DNA from 2 places in the Pantoea sp. nfd-35 genome. Region 1 is predicted to be linked to the other one. Evidence: predicted binding sites of a transcription regulator. Region 1 holds the regulator's gene; the other holds the start of a gene.
What was found. Region 1 encodes PurR, which represses purine synthesis genes. Its sites were predicted from a motif close to CANGCAAACGTTTGCNTG; they were not measured.

Region 2: the regulator PurR is predicted to act here: its motif matches at 1,548-1,565, upstream of gcvT (glycine cleavage system aminomethyltransferase GcvT).

Annotation. Positions count from the first base shown of each region.
Region 1 covers NZ_CP122403.1:2,489,506-2,493,848, reverse strand. The annotation lists gene cfa (cyclopropane fatty acyl phospholipid synthase) at 1-130, opposite strand, end outside; gene punC (purine nucleoside transporter PunC) at 417-1,619, opposite strand; gene punR (DNA-binding transcriptional activator PunR) at 1,729-2,634, shown strand; gene purR (HTH-type transcriptional repressor PurR) at 2,631-3,656, opposite strand; gene cydH (cytochrome bd-I oxidase subunit CydH) at 3,937-4,026, shown strand; gene P9J57_RS11575 (C40 family peptidase) at 4,091-4,343, opposite strand, start outside.
Region 2 covers NZ_CP122403.1:912,224-916,566, reverse strand. The annotation lists gene gcvH (glycine cleavage system protein GcvH) at 1-375, opposite strand, end outside; gene gcvT (glycine cleavage system aminomethyltransferase GcvT) at 400-1,497, opposite strand; gene ubiI (FAD-dependent 2-octaprenylphenol hydroxylase) at 1,930-3,132, opposite strand; gene ubiH (2-octaprenyl-6-methoxyphenyl hydroxylase) at 3,146-4,324, opposite strand; gene pepP (Xaa-Pro aminopeptidase) at 4,321-4,343, opposite strand, start outside.

The DNA of each region.
Region 1 (4,343 bases):
GATGTTTAACCTGAATGTCCCATGGGCGGGAACCGTTGATTTCGATGTCTGCTTTTTGCAATAACTCATGAACGATACGGTACCAATGGTTTCGTTCGATATTCACTTCTGCTACACATGTTGAACTCATAGCCACTCCATCACCAGAACTGTCAGAACCTGAGAAAGAGCAGGAGCCGTTTCTCAGGATTATGAGAAAAGTCACAGATGACGCCTTGCGCCAGACAACCTTAAGCGTACAGAGAAAGGGTGCAATGCAGGGGCCAGCAGAGTGCATTTGCCCACAAAGACACCTTCACAGCGATGAGGCTGCGTCAAACATTGTTATTATGATGGTACGGCGAATCAGGGCCCGGCACAGGAGGCGCTGGCGGGCCCGTCACGTGTTGATCACTCAGACGACAAAAGTCGTTGCCTCAGTGATTATCCTGGCAGGGATGTGCCGTTGAGGCAATATCAGTTTGTGCGCCGGTGCGGCGCTGCATCTGATAGCCTGCCAGCGCCAGTACAATCGTCACCGCCATGATGAGCGTTGTGGTGAACAGCGCCTGGGTCAGGCCCGCCGATACGGCCAGGCTGGCGACAAAGCACAGGCCCAGCTGCAGCGTGTTCTGAAGGGCGGCGGCTCTGCCGGTCGCATGGGGGAAGGGCAGAAGTGCACTGGATACGACGATGGGATAAATCGCCCCGTTCGCCAGCGCCATGCCGCAAAACGGCACCAGCAAAGCGGTGAGTGAAACCGAGCCTGACAGGGCGACGGCAAACAGGGCCAGTACGCTAAGGCTATAGACGATGAGCAGCCATGGCAGCAACTGCGCCCCTTTGAAACGGTTAAGGAGCGCACGGCAGCCAAAACCGCCGACTAAGAAAGCAATGGTCTGCGGAATATAGCTTAAGCCGATATCAGCAGGCGACAGGCCAATCGCTGCCAGAATAAACGGTGATCCGGTCAGCCAGGCAAAAAAGCTGGCCGAGCAGGCAGAATACATCAGGACGTTACCGCTGTAGACGCGTGAACGCAGCAGCGTCATAAAACCGGGCTGTGACGGGGCCGGGCGGCGCGCTGTTTGTACCGATGGCAGGCGCAGCGTAATCAGGATCAGGGCCGCGGCAATCGCGGTCAGAACGACAAAAATTGAGCGCCAGTGAAAATGGCTAATCAGCCAGGCACCCAGCAGCGGGGCAAGCGCAGGAGACAGCGCGACCAGCGGCATAATAGTGGCAAAGACTTTATTCGCGCGCGACTGAGGATAGCGATCGACCACCAGGGCCTGCCAGCTCACGGCAGCCGCGCACACGCCGATGGCCTGAATGAAGCGCAGCACCAGCATCAGTACCACGTCGTCCACCCACAGCATCCCCGCACAACCCAGCGCAAACAGGCTCAGTCCTGCCAGCAATACCGGTTTGCGGCCAATACGATCTGACAGCGGTCCCCATACCAGCTGACCACAGGCAAAACCCGCCAGGAACAGGCTCATACTGGCGCTGATCATCCCGGCGGAGGTGTTAAAACTTTGCTGCATGGCCCCGAAGGCGGGCAGGTACATATCGGTGGCCAGAAAGCCCAGCATACTGAGCACGGCAAGATAGGGAATGAATCCTTTAGAAGCTGACATCTGATTCTCATTTTTTTGCAGGATAAACGCGGGGCAGTGTAAAAGCTGTACTTCATACTGTGAAACGGTAAAATTTGCCTGTTGCTGTTAAAAAATTTAAAGGCAGGATATGTGGTCTGAATATGCGCTTGAAGTGGTTGATGCGGTCGCGCGTGGCGGCAGTTTCAGTGCCGCGGCCCAGGAGTTACACCGTGTGCCTTCTGCCATAAGCTATACCGTTCGCCAGCTTGAAACCTGGCTGGCGGTACCGCTGTTTGAACGGCAGCACCGGGAGGTTGTTTTGACACCTGCGGGCGAACATTTTGTGCGAGAAGGCCGCAGCGTCATCAAAAAAATGGATGCCACGCGCCGTCAGTGCCAGCAACTGGCCAACGGCTGGCGAGGGCAAATCGCGATTGCGGTGGACTGCATTGTGAAACCGCACCGAACCCGTCAGTTCGTCAGGGATTTCTATCGCCACTTTCCGGATATGGAGCTTCACATCAGTTATGAAGTGTTTAACGGCGTATGGGATGCGCTGGCTGACGGAAGAGTCGAGGTCGCAATAGGCGCGACTCAGGCGATTCCGGTGGGCGGGCGGTTTGCTTTCCGCGATATGGGAACCCTGAACTGGCGCTGCATCGTCGCGCGGGAACATCCGTTAACCCAGGTCGCCCGGCTGGATGATGAGGCGTTGCGCAACTGGCCTTCGCTGGTGCTGGAAGACACCTCGCGCGCGTTACCGCGCCGTATGACCTGGGCTCTGGATAATCAACGCCGACTGGTGGTGCCTGAATGGCAGACCGGGCTGGACTGCGTCCGGGCCGGGCTGTGCGTCGCAATGGTGCCGGGGCACTTAGCCCGCCCGCTACTGGACAGCGGCGAAGTGACTGAACTTAACTTGCCCCAGCCTTTTCCAGAAAGTCCCTGCTGCGTCAGTTGGGCGGAAGATCGCGCATCACCGGCATTGGGCTGGTTGCTCAATTACCTGGGTGATGCGCAAACGCTCAATCAGGAGTGGTTGAGCGAGGATTAGCGACGGTAGTCGCGATAGGGACCGTAGCCTACAGAGCGTCGCTCAATCAGTGTCGGATGCACTTCGATGGTTTGCGACTCTTCACGCTTGCTGGTAATGCGGTCCAGCAGCATCTCCAGAGCCTTCTCCCCCAGTTGCGCTTTTGGCTGGTGCACGGTAGTCAGTGCAGGCGTGAAATAGCGTGCGTTGCGCACATTATCGTAGCCAATCACCGAAATATCCTGCGGGACGCGCAGGCCCATTTCATCGGCGGCACAGATAGCGCCCATGGCCATAATATCGCCACCGCAGAACACCGCGCTTGGGCGCTGCTTCTGCGACAGAATTTGCTGCATAGCCTGATACCCGGATTCAGGCTCGAAATCGCCCTGCACAATCCACTCTGAACGCGGCTGAATACCGGCTTCTTCCAGCGCCTTGAGGAAACCGGCATGACGGCCACCACCGGTGTTACGTTCCATTTGCCCTGGAATGGCGCCAATATCGCGATGCCCGCGTTCGATGAGGTAGCGGCCGGCCAGATAACCGCCCTGAAACGCATTATCCAGCACCGTGTCAGTAAAATCGGCACGGGATTCGCCCCAGTCCATGACCACCATGGGAATATTGCGGTTGGCTTCCAGCATTTGCAGCAAATCATCCGGGTACTCAGAACACATGACCAGCAGCCCATCGACGCGCTTCTGCGCCATCATCGAGAGGTAGGCACGCTGTTTTTGCAGGTCGTTATGCGCGTTGCCTAAAATCAGGGTGTAGCCTTTATCAAAGCAGTGATTCTCCACGGCTTCAATAATTTCAGCGAAATAGGGCGCCTCGCTGGAGGTGGCCAAAAGGCCCAGCGTTTTGGTGTGATTCACCTTCAGGCTGCGTGCTACGGCGCTGGGTGAATAATGTAATTCCCGAATCGCTTCCCAGACCGCTTCGCGGGTATCTTCTGCGACAAAGCGCGTCTTATTGATGACGTGAGAAACGGTTGTGGTAGAGACGCCTGCACGTTTCGCCACATCTTTAATTGTTGCCATGAAAATCGAACTCCCGGGCTTATCTAACCTGTTGATAAGCATGTTGTTAAACGTTTGCGTCAGCGGACGGTTATTTCTGCAAAAAAATCGTTTTTCTGACCGGTTATGGGGCATCGGGGCAGGAAATAACGGTTGAAAAGGGTGCTGACGCAACCGATGTTGCGCGCTGTTGCGCAACAAAGAGGGGATTCTAACAAGGCTGCGCGGATAAAACGAGATTTTTACCCACGCGTGTGGGAAAATGCTTAACCCCTACTAAAATTGTGCCTAAGGAGTTGTGATGAGTACCGATCTGAAACTGTCATTGATGACCACGGCGGCTGCACTGTTGATGATTATTGCGTTCAGCTTTACCGCCATTCTGAACTAATAAAAAAGCCGGGAAGGTTTCCCTGTCCCGGCTGCGTTCCGTCGGTATGACGGAGGAGTGACGTTTAGCGAACGGTTTTTGGCGTCATGACGCGACGCGCACCAATATAGTGGCGCTGCCAGTAATCTTCGCTTAACGCACTGATTTGAATGTCCTTTCCGGTACGCGGTGACTGAATAAATTTACCGTTACCCAGGTAAACACCCACGTGGTCGGCCGTGCCACGTCCGTTGATGCGGAAAAACACCAGATCGCCTTTCTCCAGCGCTTCCCGATTCACCGGCGCGGCATCCCGCAGGTGATACATTTCATTTGCA
Region 2 (4,343 bases), 1.6 Mb from region 1:
GGAGGCTTTATAAGCATCCGCATCCAGCAGCGAGTCGATTTCTGACTCATCGCTGGCCTTAATCTGGAATAACCAGCCGCCGTCATAAGGCTCGCTGTTAACCTGTTCAGGGGAATCGTTAAGGGCGTCGTTGACGGCAACGATTTCACCGCTGATGGGCGCGTAAATGTCTGAAGCGGCTTTGACCGATTCCGCAACCGCGCACTCTTCTCCGGCAGAGAAAGTGGCACCGACCTCAGGCAGGTCAACAAACACCATATCGCCCAGCAACTCCTGCGCATGTTCGGTGATACCAACGGTATAGGTACCGTCCGCGTTTTTGCGCAGCCATTCGTGACTGTCGCGGTACTTCAACTCCACTGGCACATTGCTCATCGCCCTTTCTCCTGTAATTATGTTTTACTGCGCAACCGGTTTTCCGGCGCGAACGAAAATTGGTTTAGTGACTTTCACAGGCATTTCACGGTTACGGATCTCAACAATCGCGTTTTGCCCAATCCCTGCCGGCACGCGGGCCAGTGCAATGCTGTAACCCAACGTCGGTGAGAAGGAACCGCTGGTGATCACCCCCTGCTGCAACTGACCCTGCTGATCGGTAAAACGCACCGGCAACCCGTTACGCAGAACACCTTTTTCCGTGAGGATCAGCCCAACCAGTTTTTCAGTGCCCTTTTCTCGCTGGCTTTCCAGCGCTTCACGTCCGATAAAGTGGCGGTCGCCAGGTTCCCAGCTAATGGTCCAGCCCATATTGGCCGCCAGCGGCGATACGCTCTCGTCCATTTCCTGACCGTAAAGATTCATACCCGCTTCCAGACGCAAGGTGTCGCGTGCGCCCAGCCCGGCGGGTTTGACGCCCGCACTCAACAAACGCTGCCAGAATCCGACGGCATCGGCGGCAGGCAGCGCAATTTCATAGCCCGCTTCGCCGGTATAACCGGTTGTGGCAATGAACAGTTCACCGGCCTGCACGCCGAAGAATGGCTTCATGCCCTGTACAGCCTGGCGCTGTGCGTCACTGAATAAGGTTTGGGCTTTTTGCTGTGCCTGCGGGCCCTGTACAGCAATGAGTGCGAGATCGTCACGTTCTGTTAACGCGACGCCGTAACCCTGTGCATGCTCGCCGATCCAGGCCAGATCTTTTTCACGCGTCGCGGAGTTGACCACCAGACGAAAAAACGTCTCGTCCATAAAATAAACAATTAAATCGTCAATTACGCCAGCGGAAGCATTCAGCATGCCGGTATACAGGGCTTTGCCCGGCTGAGTCAGTTTGGCGACGTCGTTTGCCAGCAGGAAGCGCAAAAACTCGCGCGTGCGCTCACCTTTTAAATCCACAATGGTCATGTGCGAAACATCGAACATGCCCGCGTCGCTGCGCACGGCATGATGCTCATCCATCTGAGAGCCATAGTGCAACGGCATCATCCAACCGTGGAAATCCACCATCCGCGCGCCATTTGCCTGGTGCTGTTCAAACAAAGGTGTGTGCTGAGTCATAACTATCCTGTGCAGAAACGAGTGAGTTTGAAACCACGCGCCATGTAGCCGACGCAAACGTTCTCTTTGCCTTGACGTTACCACCGAATCAGGCGATTAACCATAAGCAAAGCGAGGTCGAAAGACGTGGCACAGCCTAACCAGGCCCGGGATTAATCAGGATAAAAAACTATAATTTTGTGATTAACCACGCAATAAATACGCCATAGTGATTTATTCACAGCAAATTTATGCGCACAGTCCAGCAGGATGTTAAAAAAATAGCGGATCGAAAACAGTCATGGATAAAAAAAAGTAATGCGAAACTTCACGCAAAATTAGAATAAATCAAACGATGCGCAGTCAGAGTGCAGCCCTGCATTTTTACGGTGCAGCGGAGGGTGAGCATAAAAAAAGCCAGCAATTATGCTGGCTTTTTGCGGGTGAGCGGCGTTACCGCAGCCATGCTGGCATATCATTCAGGCCCATAGCCTGACGCAGCATTACCGGCTTCACGCCCGGCAGGTTATCAGCCAGTTTCAGGCCCAGATCGCGAAACAGCTTTTTGGCTGGATGATTGCCTGCAAACAGTTCACGAAAACCCTGCATTCCGGCAAGCATCATGGCAGCGCTGTGTTTGCGACTGCGCTCGTAGCGGCGCAGATAAAGGTGCTCGCCGATATCTTTGCCCTGCTGGTGCAGGCGGCGGATTTCGCCAATCAGCTCAGCAGCATCCATGAAACCCAGGTTGACGCCCTGTCCTGCCAGCGGATGAATGGTATGTGCCGCATCGCCCACCAGCGCCAGCCGGTGAGCGGCAAAGTTACGTGCATAGCGTGCCGTAAGCGGGAAACACTTGCGCTCGCCTTCCAGCTGGCACAGCCCCAGGCGCATATCGAACGCGACCGACAGTTGTTGATTAAACAGCGCCTCCGGCATGGTTTCGAGACGGCTGGCTTCCTGAGGAGAAAGAGACCAGACGATAGAACAAAGATGGGGATCCTGCATCGGCAGGAAAGCCAGAATGCCATCGCCGTGAAAAACCTGGCGCGCTACGCCGTCGTGTGGCAGCGCCGTGCGAATATTCCCGACCAGCGCATGATGATCGTAATCCCAGAACGTCAGGGGAATATCGGCTTTGTTACGCAACCAGGAGTTGGCCCCGTCCGCCGCCACCATTAGCCGCGCACTCATCATGCTGCCATCCTGCAGCGTAATAAAGGCTTCATTATCGCCAAAGGCCACCTGCTGCAGTTGGGAAGCAGGCAGCAGCGTAACATCACTGCACTGGCTGGCGCGCTGCCATAAGGCGCTGTGGATCACAGGGTTTTCGATGATGTGCCCAAGATGCGTCAGGCCCTGCTGCTCACCGTCAAATGCGATCGCACCGAAGCTGTCGCGATCCCAGACCTCAATTGCCTGGTAAGGGCTGGCACGGAGCGACAGAATCGTTGACCAGACGTCCAGCTTCTGCAAAAGACGTTCACTGGCCGCGTTAATTGCGGATACGCGTACGGACGGCGATGCGCCTGCATCAAATTGCGGCCCGGCAGACTGCTCCAGCACGGCAATGCGTAATCCGCTCCCTTGCAGACCGCAGGCTACTGCCAGACCCACCATACCGCCACCGGCGACCACTACATCGTAAGTTTGCATCAGTGCCTCTCAGTTAACGCTTAACCCAGCCGAGCGTACGCTCGGCCAGAAGATTTCTCAGCCATGGCAGGTGATCCATTGCCAGCAGGCCAAGGTTGCGCCCGACGACCAGCGGCGCATGGCGGTTGGCAAACATACGCACCAGGCCATCAGTGATGCCCACGGTAATGGCCCGATCCTGCTGGCGACGTTGGCGGTAATGTTGCAGGACCGCATAGCTGCCGGGATCCTGCTGCTGTCGGTGCGCGGTTGCCAGGGTTTCTGCAAGCGACATCACGTCACGCAGGCCAAGATTGAACCCCTGACCGGCAATAGGATGCAGCGTCTGTGCCGCGTTACCAACCGTAACGACGCGATGGGAAACCACCGAATCGGCCTGCTGCAGCGCTAACGGATAAACGTCACGCTTACCGGTATGGATAAATTTGCCCAGTCGCCAGCCAAACGCGCGCTGAAGCTGGCTGAGAAACGCCTCGTCACTCCAGCTTTCGACCTGCGGGCGCTGATCCAGCGGATGGCACCACACCAGCGAGAGGCGATTATCTGACATTGGCAACAGCGCCAACGGGCCAAACTCGGTAAAGCGTTCAAAAGCCCGGCCCTGATGGGGAAGTTCACTGGTGACGTTGGCAATAAGCGCTAACTGCTGATAAGGCTCGGTGTGCCACTGCATGCCGCAGGCGGCCGCAACGGCTGAACGGGTGCCATCAGCGGCTACCAGCACATCGCCTTCCAGTTGTTCATCATTATCAAGCGTGACCCGCACGCTTTCCTGGGATCGGGCCACCTGAGTGACGCGCGCGGGACAGCGCAGTGTGACGCCGGGTGCCTGTTTTAACTGTGTGAACAGGCTTTGCCCTACGTCGAATAATTCAACCACCTGCCCCAGCGCGGGAATCGCATAATCGCTGGCGGCGAGTGACACGAAACCGGCATGGCCGCGATCGGATACGTGAATAGTGGTAATCGGTGTGGCACGGGGGGAAATCCGCTGCCAGAGATTGATATCAGCAAGCTGCTGGCAAGTTCCGGCAGACAGCGCAATCGCCCGGCCGTCATAGCCCGGATGCGCACGGCTGCCAGGCTCGCTGCTTTCAATCAGCGTCACGGGCAGTTTACCCTGTGTCAGGTGCGCGATGGCCAGCGCCAGGGTGGCGCCGGTCATTCCTCCACCGGCGATAAGAATGGTCATAACGCGCGTGCCGCCGCCA